2 regions of the Variovorax sp. VRV01 genome follow, and region 2 is predicted to be linked to the other one. Evidence: riboswitches for the same ligand, from Rfam matches in the RefSeq annotation. Region 2 holds a riboswitch; the other holds the start of a gene.
The links. A riboswitch is a leader RNA that binds a small molecule or an ion and turns the genes downstream of it on or off. The one in region 2 is predicted to bind glycine.

Region 1 (7,455 bases), on a different contig from region 2:
GAGCTGCGCCGGCTCGCTGAGCTTGACCTTGAAGAACCAGCCCGCGGCCAGCGGGTCGGTGTTGGCGAGCGAGGGATCGGCGCGCAGGGCTTCGTTCACTTCGGTGATCTCGCCCGACACGGGCATGAACACATCGGCCGCGGCCTTGACCGATTCGACGACACCGGCCACCTCGCCCTGTGCAAAGGTCTTGCCGACTTCAGGCAGGTCGACAAAGACCACGTCGCCGAGCGCGTCCTGCGCATGCACGGTGATGCCGACGGTGGCTGCGTTGCCTTCGGCCGAGACCCATTCGTGGTCCTTGGTGTACTTGATGCTCATGGTGGAAAACTCCTCGTGGAAAAAATGATGATGGGGGCGCGCAGCGCCTAGCCGCGGTAGTAGCGCGTGGGCACGAAAGGCAGGGTCGAGACTTCCATCGGCACCGGCTTGCCGCGCACGATGGCCTGAACGCGCGTGCCGGGCTCGGAAAACGCGGTGGCCACGTAGCCCATGGCAATCGGGCGGTCGGCCGTCGGGCCGAGCAGGCCGCTCGTGACAAAGCCGATGTCGTGGCCTTCGAAGGATTGCAGCACGGTGCCGTCGCGCACCGGAATGCGTTCCAGCGCCACGAGGCCGACGCGCTTGCGCTTCAGCGTGTCATGGTCGGTGTGGCCCGCGGCGCCGGCCGTGGCGGCGGCGAGCTGGGCCAGGACTTTGGCCGCGCCGGGGAAGCCGCCTTCGCGCGCGCCGCCCGTGCGGCGCACCTTCTGGATCGCCCAGTTCAGCGAGGCCTCGACCGGCGTGGTGGCGGTGTCGATGTCGTTGCCGTAGAGGCACAGCCCCGCTTCCAGCCGCAGCGAATTGCGTGCGCCCAGGCCGATGGGCTTGACCTCGGGCTGCGCCAGCAGCAGGCGGGCCAGCGCCTCTGCATTCTGGCCGGCCACCGAGATCTCGAAGCCGTCCTCGCCGGTGTAGCCGCTGCGCGTGGCGAAGGCCGGAATGCCGCCGATCTGCACCGCGCCGCCCGTCATGAACACGAAGCGCTCGATGCCGGGCGACAGCCGCGCCAGCACCGTGGCCGCCTGCGGCCCCTGCAGCGCGAGCAGCGCGTGGTCGGGCATGGGCTGCACTTCGCAGCGTGCGCCGATCTGCTGCTGGATGTGGGCGATGTCCGCCACCTTGCAGGCGCCGTTGACGATCACGAAGATCGAGCCGTGGCCCTCGTTGAAGAACATCAGGTCGTCGAGGATGCCGCCCTCGTCGTTCAGCAGCAGGCCATAGCGCTGCTTGCCGGCGGCGAGGTCGATCACGTCGACCGGCATCAGGGTTTCGAAGGCGGCCGCCGCGTCCGGGCCCACCAGGCGCAGCTGGCCCATGTGCGAGATGTCGAACAGGCCGGCCGCATCGCGCGTGTGCCTGTGCTCGGCCATGAGGCCGGCGGGGTACTGCACCGGCATCGAATAGCCGGCAAACGGCACCATGCGGGCGCCGAGCTCCACGTGCAGGCCGTACAGCGGGGTCTTCAGGAGTTGTTCGGCGGAAGAGGCGTCGGAGGATGCGGCCACGGGGCACTCCAAAGGGGCAGACGAATTCCATGGCGCGAGCCATGGGCCACCCCTGCTGTCCGCTTTACCTGAGAGATTCGCCCCACGATCGGGGTTTGCTCCTTCGGTGGGCTGGTGCATCGCATTGATGCAAGCAACAGCCTCTCTCCAGCAAGGAAACGCCGGCATGCGCCAGCGCTGTGTCAGTCCTTTTGCCTGAGCGTTCGGGAAACCCCTGCGCCTTCGGCGGCCCCGGCTGGCGGGGCTCTCTCCTGACCATGGGAGTGTAGTGGATCGCGGCCGTCCGGTCTGCGGCTCAGTGCACGGTCTCGGCCGGCGGCAGCAGCCGGTCGATGCGCTCGCGCAGCGATTCGGCCCGCTCGGCGCCCGCGGCTTTCTCGACCTCGGTGAGCATCAGCGCGGCAATGGTCAGCATCGCGCCGCGGTCGCGCGCCTCGCGCAGGGCGTCGCGCATCTGCAGCGCGAACCTGGGGTCGCGGCGCACGAACATGCGCTCGCAGATGTCGAACAGGAACATGCGCGTCGTGGCCAGGGATCGCTTGCCGTCGAAGTTGTCGGCCGAGGTGGCGAGCCGTATCGGGTCGGCCGCGGGCACCGGGGCGGGCGGCGGGGCCACGGCCTGCGCTGCCGCGGCAGCCACCGCCTGCGCGTCCTGCAGGTAGCCCTGGCGCATCAGCGCCTGGATCGCCTGCTCGGCTTCGGTCCGGCTTGCGAACAGCGGGCTGAAATCGGTCAGCGAACGCCGGCCGTCGGCCATCAGCAGCAAGGCGCGTTCGCGCTGGCTCAGCGTGCGCTGGCGGCCCTGGAGTTCGTCGCGTGCCTTGTCGGTCTTGGTGGGAAACATGGCGCCACAGCTTTCGGGAATCGAGGGCTGCAGCATCGTTGCAAGCGGTGACATCTTCGTGAAACGTTTGCCTTACAGCGGCGCCGCCGCACAAAAAAAGCAGCCTGCGAACAGGCTGCCGTTTCTTCCTTGTTTTTCGCGCCGTTCCGCTACTTGGCGTACACCAGGTCGCGCAGCGCCAGCGATATCCATGGCACGTAAGTGATCACCATCAGGCAGGCCAGGATCACGAGCACGAAGGGCACCAGGTACTTCACGATCCGGTCGAGCGAGATGCGCGCCACCGTGCAGGCGGCGAACAGGTTCACGCCGAAAGGCGGGGTGATCATGCCGAGCGCAAGGTTCACTACCATGACGAGCCCGAAGTGCACCGGGTCGATGCCGAAGTGCACCGCCACTGGCGCGAGAATCGGCGCGAGCACGATGATGGCCGCGCTGGTCTCGATGAACATGCCGATGACGAACAGTGCCGCGTTCACGCCCAGCAGGAACATCGCGGGCGACTTCAGCACTTCCTGCAGCCAGTGGCCGATGGCGTCGGGCACGCCTGCGCGCGTGATCAGGAACGCGAACAGGCCCGCATTGGCGATGATGAACATGATCACCGCCGACGACAGCACCGACTTGCGCAGGATCACGTACAGGTCCGCGGGCTTGATCTCGCGGTAGATCACGACGCCCACCACCAGCGCATAGAACACCGCCACGGCCGAGGCTTCGGTGGGCGTGAAGATGCCGCCGTAGATGCCGCCCAGGATGATGACGGGCATCAGCAGCGCCCAGCCGGCCTGCCACAGCGCGCGGCCGAAGGGCATGCGGCCGTCGCCATCGTTCTTGCCCCAGCCCTTCCACTTGCAGTAGATCCAGACGAACAGCATCAGCGCCAGGCTGATCAGGATGCCGGGGCCGAAGCCCGCGATGAACAGCTCGCCGATCGAGACCTCGGCGCTCACGCCGTAGAGGATCATCGGAATCGAAGGCGGGATGATCACGCCCAGTTCGGCGCTGGTGGCCTGCAGCGCCGCCGCGTAGGCGGTGGGATAGCCGTGCTTGATGAGCGCCGGAATCAGGATCGCGCCAATGGCGAAGGTGGTGGCCACCGACGAACCCGACACCGCCGCAAAGATCATGCAGGTGAGCACACAGGTCATCGGCAGGCCGCCCTGTACGCCGCCCACGATGCTCTTGGCAAACTCGACCAGCCGCCGCGAGATGCCGCCGGTTTCCATCAGGTTGCCGGCCAGGATGAAGAACGGAATCGCCGCCAGCGGAAACTTGTTGATCGAATTGAACATCTCCTTGACGGAGATCAGCATGTTGGCATTGGCCACCTGGATGCCCAGGATCGACGCGAGCCCGATGGAAACCGCCACCGAAACCGACAGTGCAAAACACAGCACCATCGTTGCAACCATGACTGGTGTCATTGCGCGGTCTCCAGTTCGAGCCGCTTGGGATCGAGAAAATTACCAACGATGCCGAACAGGCAGAAGACGGAGCCGACCGGCAGCGCCAGGTATGCCCAGACCATCGACAAGCTTTCGAGCCCGGCCATCGACTGCACGCGGCCGCGCATCGCGTAGTCCCAGCCCCACCAGAGAATGACCAGCATCAGGATGAGGGCGGCAATGCTCACCACCGCGTCGAGCACGCGCTTGATGCGCGGCGGGCTCCAGCGGTAGAGCACGTCCACGCTGACCATGGCACCCTGGCGAAACGCCATCGGTATGCCCAAAAACACCATCCAGATCAGGCTCACGCGGATCAGGATCTCGCTCCACTCGGCGGGCTGCTCGAGCACGAAGCGGGTCACGATCTGGAACACGCCCAGGGCCGATGCAATGACCAGCATCAGGCAGGCGGCAAGCATCGAGGCGCCGGTGGTCCAGCGTTCGATGCCGAGGAATTTTTCTTTCATCTGCACTCGCGTTCAAAACAAAAAAGCCCGCCAGACCGGTCTGGGCGGGCGGGGGCATGCCGCCGGGCGGCGGCAGCCGGGGTTACTTGTAGTCGCGGATCTTGTCGAGATTGGCCTTGCCGAAGTCCTTCTCGAACTGCGCATTCACCGGAGCGAGCGCGGCCACGAACTTGGCCTTGTCGACATTCTCGATCACGGTCATGCCCTTGGCGCGCAGGTCGGCCACGCCCTTGGCGTCGTCCTCGTCCACGCGGGCGCGGTTGGCCTTGGTGCCTTCCTTGGCGGCGTCGAGGAAGGCCTGCTTGTCGGCCGCGCTGAGCTTGTCGAACGAGGCCTTGTTCATCAGGAAGATGCAGGGCGAATAGACGTGGCCCGTGAGCGAAAGATGCTTTTGCACCTGGTCGAACTTGGCGGAGATGATCACCGGCAGCGGGTTCTCCTGGCCGTCGACCGTGCCCTGCTGCAGCGCGGTGAACACCTCGGGGAAGGCCATGGGCGTGGTGATGATGCCGAAACCCTTGTAGGCGGCGATGTGCACCGGGTTCTCCATGGTGCGCATCTTCAGGCCCTTGAGGTCTTCGGGCGCCTTCACGTCGCGCTTGCTGTTGGTCATGTGGCGGAAGCCGTTCTCGGCCCAGGCCAGCGCCTTGAAGCCCTTGGCGTCGAACTTGGTGAGCAGGTCCTGGCCGATCGGGCCGTCGAGCACGGCGCGCGCATGGGCCTTGTCGCGGAACAGGAAGGGCACGTCGAGGATCTTGGTCTCGGGCACGAAATTGGGCACCGGGCCGGTCGAGGAGAACGCGAGTTCCTGCGTGCCCAGCTGCACCGCCTCGATCGATTCGCGCTCGCCGCCGAGCGAGCCGTTGTAGAAGGTCTGGACCTTGTAGCGGCCGCCCGTGCGCTTTTCGACTTCCTTGGCGAAGGTGTCGATGGCCACGCCCTGGTGCGAGTTCTGCGCGGTCGAGATGCTGATCTTCATGGTCGTCTGCGCAAAGGCCGCGCAGGCCATGCCCATGCCCAGAACCAGGCCAGCGGCCAGTCGGGTCAATTTCATTCTTCTGTCTCCTGAGATGGAAAGGGGGGTGTCGCAAAGCGTCGGCTTCGCGCGCAACCGATGACTATGCCGCAATAACCAGTTTGACTGCGTCGGGATTTTCACGGACGTAATCGCGAATGACCGCCTCGAAGCTGGCGTCGGGCACGAGCCCGAGCTTGCCGGCGCGCGCGGTTTTGATGCGCCCGGGCCAGGTCTTCACGATGCGCTGGATAACCGGATCGGGCGTGCGGTCGAGCAGATCGGTGGCCGCCTTGCCGGCCACGCGTTCGAGCGCGGCGGCCATTTCGCCCACCGTGGTGGAAAGCGAGGGCAGGTTGAGCGCGGTGCGCGGTCCCCATTCGGCATCGCTGGCCTGCGCGGCGCGCAGGATGCCTTCGACGGTGCGCGCCGGCGACGCGATGGCCACCGGCGTCTCGTCGGGCACCGGGCAGGCGGCGCGGATGCCCGCGAGCGGCTCGCGGATCATGCCGCTGAAAAAGCCCGAGGCCGCGCCGTTGGGCCGGCCGGGGCGCACGCTCACCGTCATCAGCCGCACGCTGCGCCCGCGGATGAAGCCCTTGCGCGTGTAGTCGGCCACCAGCTGCTCGCCGATGAATTTCTGGATGCCGTAGCTGGTCTGCGGCGTCGGCAGCGTGTGGTCCTCGATCACCGGCGGCAGCGGCTGCTCGGGCGAGTCGCCGAACACCGCGAGCGAGCTGGCAAACACCAGCAGCGGCCGGGTGCCCACGGCGCGCGCCTTCTCGAGCAGCGCATGCGTGGCGGCGAAGTTGCTGCGCATGCCCAGGTCGAAGTCGGCCTCGCATTCGCCGCTGACCGCGGCCGCCAGGTGGAAGATGGCGTCGGCCTCGCGCCAGGGCGCCGCATCGGACGGGGCCAGCTGTTCGTTCAGGTCGCCGAGCGCGGTGGCGATGCGCGGCTCGGCCGCCAGGTCGGCCGGCGGCGCGGCGCGGTCGACCAGCGTGATGCGGGAAATGGTGCGTGCCGGCGCACCCGCCAGCGAAAGCTCGCCCTGCTTCAGCAGGGTGCGGGCAAGTCGTGCGCCCAGGAAGCCGGCGCCGCCCGTGATGACGATCTGCATGGTGGTCTTGTCTCCTTCGACAACGAGCATAGCGCAGCGAAGGGCGCGGCTCAGGCGACACTTGCACCATGAACCTGCGATTCGTCGAAGCCTTCCATTGGGCCGTGGCGCTCAAGAGTGTCACCCGTGCGGCCGAGAAGCTGCACCTCACGCAGTCGGCGCTGTCCAGCCGCATCGCCGCGCTCGAACGCGAGCTGGGCGTGCTGCTGCTCGACCGGCGCGACAAGCAGTTCCGCCTCACGGTGGCGGGGCAGCGCTTCCATGCCTTCGCGCAGAAGCTGCTCGAGATGCAGATGCACATCAAGGCCGAGATGGGCTCGGGCACGGTGCGCGAGGCCGTGCTGCGCGTGGGCGCCATCGAATCGGTGGTGCACAGTTGGCTGACCGGCTGGCTCAAGCACATGCAGGCGACGCATCCGGACTTCGAGCTGGAGCTCACCGTCGAAACCACGCCGGTGCTGGTCGATCAGCTGCAGCGCGGCAAGCAGGACCTGGTGTTCGCCGCGCTGCCGGCCGCCGGGGACGGCGTGCGCACCCGCGCCGTGCCGCCGATGCCCATGTGCTTCGTCGGCCACCGCGAGCTGCACCTGAAGCGGCGCTACCGCCTGCCGGACCTGCTGTCGCTCGACCTGCTGACCTTCCAGCGCGGCTCGCAGCCGCATGTGGCGCTGCTCGAGCTGTTCCGCGAAGCCGGCAGCCCGCCGCCGCGCGTGCATGCGATTTCGTCGATCTCGGCGATGGCGCAGCTGGTGGAGGCGGGCTTCGGCGTGGCCGCGCTGCCGCGCGCGGTGGTCGAGCCGCTGGCGCGGCGCCTGCCGCTGCGCGTGTTGCCTTGCGACGTGACGCTGGAGCCGCTGCCCATCTACGCGAGCTACCGCGACGACCCCTCGTCTCCGCTGCCGGAGGCCGCGCTGGGCTCCGCCGTGGTGCATGCCTCGCACCGCATGGGGTCATCGAAAAAATCGATGAGTTGAGAAAGAAACTTTGCGTTGGCGTTCGTGAGCGCGGATT
Region 2 (7,455 bases):
CCGACTACGCGGCGTCGCCCACGCTCGGGCTGCTCTACATCACCGACCACTACGCGTCGGATGCGCAGGACATCCTCGACCACCTGAGCGCCGAACTGCCCGAGGTCACCGACTGGTCCGGCACGGTCGGCATCGGCGTCTCGGCCAACAACGCCGAATATTTCGACGAGCCCGGCCTGAGCCTGATGCTCTGCGCATTGCCGAGCGACCAGTACCGCGTGTTCTCCGGCGTGGCGCCGCTGGGCAATTCGGAAATGAGCGGCTTCGAGGCCCATACGGCGCTCGTGCACGCGGACCCCGCCACCCCCGACCTGACCGAACTCATCGGCGAGATGGCGGGCCGCACCAACACCGGCTATCTGTTCGGCGGGCTCTCGTCGGGCCGTGCGGGCGCGCTGCAGTTCGCGGTCGGCGGCAACGGCAACATCCGCGGGCACGGCGCCGCGGGCGGCGTGTTTTCGGGCGGCCTGTCGGGCGTGGTGTTCGGCGAAGGCGTGCGGCTGGTGTCGCGCGTCACCCAGGGCTGCCAGCCGCTGCGCTCGGGCGCGGGGCGCGAGCGCGAGATCACCGAAGCCGACGGCAACCTGCTGCTCAAGCTCGACGGCGAGCCCGCGCTCGACGTGCTGCTGGCCGACCTGCAGGTGTCGCTCGAGCGGCCGCAGGAAGCCATCGACGCCGTGCGCGCCACCCTGGTGGGCCTCGCCGACGCCGGCAGTGACGGCATCCGCCGCACCGGTGACCTGGGGGCCGACGTGCTGGTGCGCCACATCATCGGACTGGATCCCACGCGCCGCGGCATCGCGATTGCCGACGTGGCGGAGGCCGGCATGCGCCTGACCTTCTGCCGCCGCAATGCGCAGGCCGCGCGCGCCGACCTGATGCGCATCTGCGCGGAAATCCGCGAGGAACTCGAGCCCGAGGAGCAGACGCTGGCCACCGCGCGCGCCGTCGCGGCCGGGGAGGCCGAAGCCGCGCCGCATCCGGCGCGCCGCATCGCGGGCGCCGTGTACGTGAGCTGCTCGGGGCGCGGCGGGCCGCATTTCGGCGCGCCGGGCGCCGAGCTGCAGATCGTGCGGCACGCGCTGGGCGACGTGCCGCTGGTCGGCTTCTTCGCCGCGGGCGAAATCGCCCGCCACCATCTTTACGGCTACACCGGCGTGCTGACGGTGTTCACCAGCAAGGACTGAACCCAGCCCTGCCTGTGTTCAGGCCGGTTGCAGCACGCGCGCTGCCGGCGCAGGCAGGCCGGTGAACGCAAAGTCCACCTCGGGCGCGAGCCCGCTCACGATGCGCGCGATCGACTTGCCCGAACCGCAGGCGTGCGTCCAGCCGAGCGTGCCATGGCCGGTGTTCAGGTACAGGTTCGGCAGTTTCGTCTTGCCGATCAGCGGCACGTTGCTCGGTGTCGCGGGGCGCAGGCCGGTCCAGAACTGGGCCTGCGTGGTGTCGCCGGCGCCCGGAAAAAGTTCTTCGACGCGCCGCACGATCGCCTCGCAGCGCACGCGGTTCAGGTCGCGGTCGTAGCCGTTGAGCTCGGCCGTTCCGGCAATGCGCAGGCGGTCGCCCGAGGCCGAGGTGTAGCGCGAGAACACGAGCTTGAACTCGTCATCGGTCAGCGAAACCTGGTGCGCCCTGGAGGCGTCCTTCACCGGCAGCGTCACCGAATAGCCCTTGGCCGGATAGATCGGCAGCCGGATGCCCAGCGGCGCGGCAACGATCGGGCTCAGCGAACCCATCGCGAGCACGAAGGCGTCGCCGCGGATGCGCTGGAAGCGGCCTTCGCTATCGGTGGCTTCGACATGGTCGATGCTGCCGCCGGCCTCGCGCAGCGCCGTGACCGTGTGGCTCATGAGGAACTTCACGCCCGCTGCGGCCGCGCGCTTCGCCAGCTCGCGCGCAAAAAGGTTCGCGTCGCCGGACTCGTCCTCCGCCGTGTAAGTGGCGCCGGCCAGCTTCGGGCGGATGTGGGCGAGGGCGGGCTCGATCTTCACAGCCTCATCGGCCGAGATCACCCGCCGCTCGCAGCCGAGCGCGCGCATCTGTTCGGCCGGCTCCAGGGCGCCGTCGAACTCCTTTTGCGTCGTATAGAAGTGCAGGATGCCCTGCGTGCGCTGGTCGTAATCCAGGCCGGTGTCGCGGCGCAGCTGCTGCAGCACGTCGCGGCTGTAGGTGCCCAGTCGCACGATCTGCTCGATGTTGTGCCGGGTGCGCGCCGGCGTGCATTCGCGCAGGAACTGCAGGCCCCAGAGCCACTGGCGCATGTCGGCGCGGATGCGAAAGAGCAGCGGCGCGTCTTCCTTGCCCAGCCATTGCAGCACCTTGAGCGGAGCGCTCGGGTTGGCCCAGGGCTCGGCATGGCTGACCGAAATCTGCCCGCCGTTGGCAAAGCTGGTTTCGGCGGCCGGCGTGGCCTGCCGGTCGATCACGGTCACCTCGTGGCCGAGTTGCTGGAGGAAGTAAGCCGAAGTCACGCCGAGCAGGCCGGCGCCAAGAACGATCACGCGCATTTCAAGTACCTTTTGAAGATGGGCACTTGAACGGCGGACTTGGTGTGCTACTGATTCAATAGCGAGCAACCGGACGAACGCCGTCCAAGTCGCCGCTCCCCCTGTCCTTGGTACCTGAGAGATTCACCTGTTGCACCTTGCAACGGGTTTGCTCCTTCGGTGCATCGCGCGGGGCGATGGCTCTCCAGACGGCCTGTCAATTGATGCAGTACATGCCACGCAACTCTTTGAAAGAACTTCAAGGTTACGTTCGGCCGACCTGAGCGTTTATGGGAGTTTGCGCCTTCGGTGGAGTAGTCGTAAGTACTACTCGCTCTCCTGCAGTAAACGATTGTAGGCGGAGGCCGCAAAGCCGCCAACCATGAATTTTGACAATTCAGAGCAATGGGATAATTGTCATCGATTCGAAACTTCGGGGAGACTCATGATCCTGGTAACCGGCGGCGCGGGCTTCATCGGCGCCAACTTCGTACTCGACTGGCTGGCGCAGAGCGACGAGCCTGTCGTGAATCTCGACAAACTGACCTACGCCGGCAATCTCGAGACGCTCGCGTCCCTCAAGGGCGACCCGCGGCACATCTTCGCGCAGGGCGACATCGGCGACAGCGCCCTGGTCGATCGCCTGCTGGCCGAGCACAAACCGCGGGCCATTGTGAACTTTGCCGCGGAATCACACGTCGACCGCTCCATCCACGGCCCCGAAGACTTCGTGCAGACCAACGTGCTCGGCACCTTCCGCCTGCTCGAGTCCGTGCGCGGCTACTGGAGCGCGCTGCCGGCCGAACAGAAGGCCGCCTTCCGCTTCCTGCACGTGTCCACCGACGAGGTCTACGGCTCGCTCTCCAAGACCGACCCCGCCTTCACCGAAGACAACAAGTACGAGCCCAACAGCCCCTACTCGGCCAGCAAGGCCGCCAGCGACCACCTCGTGCGCGCCTGGCACCACACCTACGGCCTGCCGGTCGTCACCACCAACTGCTCCAACAACTACGGGCCCTTCCACTTCCCCGAGAAGCTCATCCCGCTGATGATCGTCAACGCGCTGGCCGGCAAGCCCCTGCCCGTGTACGGCGACGGCATGCAGGTGCGCGACTGGCTCTACGTGAAGGACCACTGCAGCGCCATCCGGCGCGTGCTCGAAGCCGGCAAGCTCGGCGAGACCTACAACGTCGGCGGCTGGAACGAGAAGCCCAACATCGAGATCGTCAACACCGTCTGCGCCCTGCTCGACGAACTGCGCCCGCGCGCCGACGGCAAGCCCTACAAGGCGCAGATCAGCTACGTCACCGATCGCCCCGGCCACGACCGGCGCTACGCCATCGACGCGCGCAAGCTCGAACGCGAGCTCGGCTGGAAGCCCGCCGAAACCTTCGACAGCGGCATCCGCAAGACCGTCGAGTGGTACCTTGCCAACGGCGAATGGGTGCGCAACGTGCAAAGCGGCGCCTACCGCGAATGGGTCGAGAAGCAATACGACGCCGCACCCGCGGCCAAGGCTGCGGCATGAAGCTGCTGCTGCTGGGCAAGGGCGGCCAGGTCGGCTGGGAGCTGCAACGCAGCCTCGCACCGCTGGGTGAACTGGTCGCGCTCGATTTCGACAGCACCGACTTCAACGCCGACTTCAGCCGCCCCGAGCAACTGGCCGAAACCGTGCTGAAAGTGCGCCCCGACGTCATCGTCAATGCCGCGGCGCACACCGCCGTCGACAAGGCCGAGAGCGAGCCCGAGTTCGCGCGCAAGCTCAACGCCACCTCGCCCGGCGTGGTGGCCGAGGCCGCGCAGCAGATCGGCGCGCTCATGGTGCACTACTCCACCGACTACGTCTTCGACGGCAGCGGAAGCACGCCCTGGCAGGAAGACGACGCCACCGGTCCGCTCAGCGTGTATGGCCGCACCAAGCTTGAAGGCGAGCAACTGGTGGCCCAGCACTGCGCGAAGCACCTGATCTTTCGCACCAGCTGGGTCTATGCCGCGCGCGGCGGCAACTTTGCCAAGACCATGCTGCGCATCGCCAAGGAGCGCGATCGCCTGACCGTCATCGACGATCAGTTCGGCGCGCCCACCGGCGCCGAGTTGCTGGCCGACGTCACGGCGCACGCCATCCGCGCCACCTTGCAGGACCCGGCGAAGGCCGGCCTATACCACGCCGTCGCCGGTGGCGAGACCACTTGGTGCGGCTATGCGCGCTTCGTGCTCGAACAGGCCAAGGCGGCGGGCGTCGAACTCAAGGCCGGGCCCGCAGAGGTCGATGCCGTTCCCACCAGCGCCTTCCCCACACCCGCAACACGTCCGGCCAACTCGCGCCTGGACACGCACAAGTTGCAGTCCACCTTTGGCCTGGTGCTGCCGCACTGGCAGCAGGGCGTGGCCCGCATGCTGCGCGAGACCCTTTGACAGCAGCGCGAGCGAAGCACGCAAGAAGCGGAGAACACAACACAATGACCACCACGAAGACCACCCAACGCAAAGGCATCATCCTCGCCGGCGGCTCCGGCACACGCCTGCATCCCGCCACGCTCGCGCTCAGCAAGCAACTCCTGCCGGTGTACGACAAGCCGATGATCTATTACCCGCTCAGCACGCTGATGCTCGGCGGCATGCGCGACATCCTGATCATCAGCACGCCGCAGGACACACCGCGCTTCCAGCAACTGCTGGGCGATGGCAGCCAGTGGGGCATTAACCTGCAGTACGCGGTGCAGCCCAGTCCCGATGGTTTGGCGCAGGCCTTCATCATCGGCGACGAGTTCCTGGGCAATGCGCCGAGCGCACTGGTGCTGGGCGACAACATCTTCTACGGCCACGACTTCGCGCACCTGCTGGCCGACGCCGATGCGAAGCCCTCCGGCGCCACCGTGTTCGCCTACCATGTGCACGACCCCGAGCGCTATGGCGTGGTGGCCTTCGATGCGCAGGGCAAGGCCAGCAGCATCGAGGAAAAGCCGTTGAAGCCCAAGAGCAGCTATGCGGTGACTGGCCTGTACTTCTACGACAACCAGGTGGTCGACATTGCCAAGGCCGTGAAGCCCAGCGCGCGCGGCGAGCTGGAGATTACGGCCGTCAACCAGGCCTACCTGGACCGGGACCAGCTCAACGTGCAGATCATGCAGCGCGGCTATGCCTGGCTGGACACCGGCACGCACGAGAGCCTGCTGGAGGCCGCGCAGTTCATCCAGACCCTGGAGCATCGGCAAGGCCTCAAGATTGCGTGTCCGGAAGAGATCGCGTGGCGCAACGGCTACATCGACAGCGAGCAACTGGCCAGGCTTGCCGCGCCGCTGCAGAAGAACGGCTACGGCAAGTACCTGAACCACCTGCTGGCCGAGGAGGTGCGCTCGTGAAGGCCACGCCCACTGCGATTCCCGAAGTGCTGATCATCGAGCCGAAGGTGTTCGGCGATGCGCGCGGCTTCTTCTACGAGAGCTTCAACGGCAAGGCGTTCGATGAGGCCGTGGGACGGCACGTCGAGTTCATGCAGGACAACCATTCGCGCTCGGCCAAGGGGGTGCTGCGGGGGCTGCACTACCAGATCCAGCAGCCGCAGGGCAAGCTGGTGCGCGTGGTGCGCGGTGCGGTGTTCGACGTGGCGGTGGACATCCGCAAGTCGTCGCCGACGTTTGGCAAGTGGGTGGGGGTGGAGCTCAGCGAGGACAACCACAGGCAATTGTGGGTTCCCCCAGGCTTTGCGCACGGCTTTTTGGTGCTGAGCGAGACGGCCGAGTTTTTGTACAAGACCACCGATTACTACGCGCCTGAGTATGAGCGCAGCATTGTCTGGAATGACGCCGTCTTGAACATCCAATGGCCAAGCATCGGGATGGCGCCGAAGTTGTCGGCCAAGGACGAGGCGGGCGCCGTCTTTGCCAGTGCAGAAGTATTTGATTGACCGCCGGGCAAGTCTCTGCGTAGATCAAGCTACTGATTCAGAAGATCTCCGTATTCGCGTGTAGGCGGTGTCAATCGGCCCTTCAACACGGTCGATCGTTAAATGCTCACCCCTTGATGCAGAGCAAGTCAGATCACAGCCAGGGATAGGCTGGCTCGCCCACTTGTTGGCGGCGCCGAACTCTTTTGGCTTCGAACTTGCGTTTCATGGTCGGCGAGAGGCCTCGGAAAACCGTTGCTGGCTTTATCCAACTGATTTTTGCAAGCAATCAGAGGGGGATTCGCTTCTGCAGCATCCGATTCAACCATACGCTTTTTTGCGGGCGACGCTTCGGCTGAGCGGCGCATCAACAAAATTACCATATGGCACGTAGCACACTTGCAACACTCTATTCCATGCATCGGGGCAAGCTCTCGGACAAATGGTCGATCTATATTTCGATCTATGAGCGGCTGTTTTCCGGGCTGGATTGCCCATCTTTGCGGGTCTTGGAAATCGGAGTTCAGAATGGCGGGTCTCTGGAAATCTGGTCTGAATTCTTTTCTCGGGCTGCGCGGATCGTAGGGTGTGACATCAATGAGGCATGCCGGCAACTGATGTATCGCGATCCGCGCATCAGTGTGGTCGTCGGAGACGTCAACACCGACGAGGTGGAGGAGGTCGTCGCAGCGCACTCGCCGAGGTTCGATCTCATCATCGATGACGGTTCGCACCGGTCCGGCGACATCATCCGTTCATTCGCACGCTATTTTCCGCGCCTTGAGGATGACGGCCTGTTCGTTGTTGAGGACCTGCATTGCTCCTATTGGGCCGAATTCGAAGGTGGCCTGTTCGACCCGGCATCCTCGATGGCATTCTTCAAACGCCTTGCCGACGTCATCAATCATGAGCACTGGGGCATTCCCGGTGCGCGAACCACGCTGCTCAAGTCCTTCGCCAGAACGTATGGTGTGGCATTTGACGAGGAACTGCTTGCGCATATCCATGCAGTCGAGTTTCTGAACTCGGTCTGCGTGATCCGAAAAAAAATTCCTGCCGACAACCGCCTCGGTACGCGAGTAA

Region 1: another riboswitch for glycine. It lies ahead of gcvT (glycine cleavage system aminomethyltransferase GcvT); the one in region 2 lies ahead of IB278_RS21475 (D-amino acid dehydrogenase).

The regions. Positions count from the first base shown of each region.
Region 1 covers NZ_JACVBS010000004.1:366,942-374,396, reverse strand. Annotated here, with positions in the region: gene gcvH (glycine cleavage system protein GcvH) at 1-321, opposite strand, end outside; gene gcvT (glycine cleavage system aminomethyltransferase GcvT) at 369-1,547, opposite strand; glycine riboswitch at 1,593-1,708, opposite strand; glycine riboswitch at 1,721-1,811, opposite strand; gene IB278_RS10065 (hypothetical protein) at 1,843-2,391, opposite strand; gene IB278_RS10060 (TRAP transporter large permease) at 2,541-3,818, opposite strand; gene IB278_RS10055 (TRAP transporter small permease) at 3,815-4,309, opposite strand; gene IB278_RS10050 (TRAP transporter substrate-binding protein) at 4,392-5,363, opposite strand; gene denD (D-erythronate dehydrogenase) at 5,428-6,444, opposite strand; gene IB278_RS10040 (LysR family transcriptional regulator) at 6,513-7,418, shown strand.
Region 2 covers NZ_JACVBS010000012.1:124,253-131,707, reverse strand. Annotated here, with positions in the region: gene IB278_RS21480 (FIST N-terminal domain-containing protein) at 1-1,187, shown strand, start outside; gene IB278_RS21475 (D-amino acid dehydrogenase) at 1,206-2,507, opposite strand; glycine riboswitch at 2,599-2,705, opposite strand; glycine riboswitch at 2,752-2,838, opposite strand; gene rfbB (dTDP-glucose 4,6-dehydratase) at 2,932-4,014, shown strand; gene rfbD (dTDP-4-dehydrorhamnose reductase) at 4,011-4,901, shown strand; gene rfbA (glucose-1-phosphate thymidylyltransferase RfbA) at 4,946-5,848, shown strand; gene rfbC (dTDP-4-dehydrorhamnose 3,5-epimerase) at 5,845-6,393, shown strand; gene IB278_RS21450 (glycosyltransferase) at 6,756-7,455, shown strand, end outside.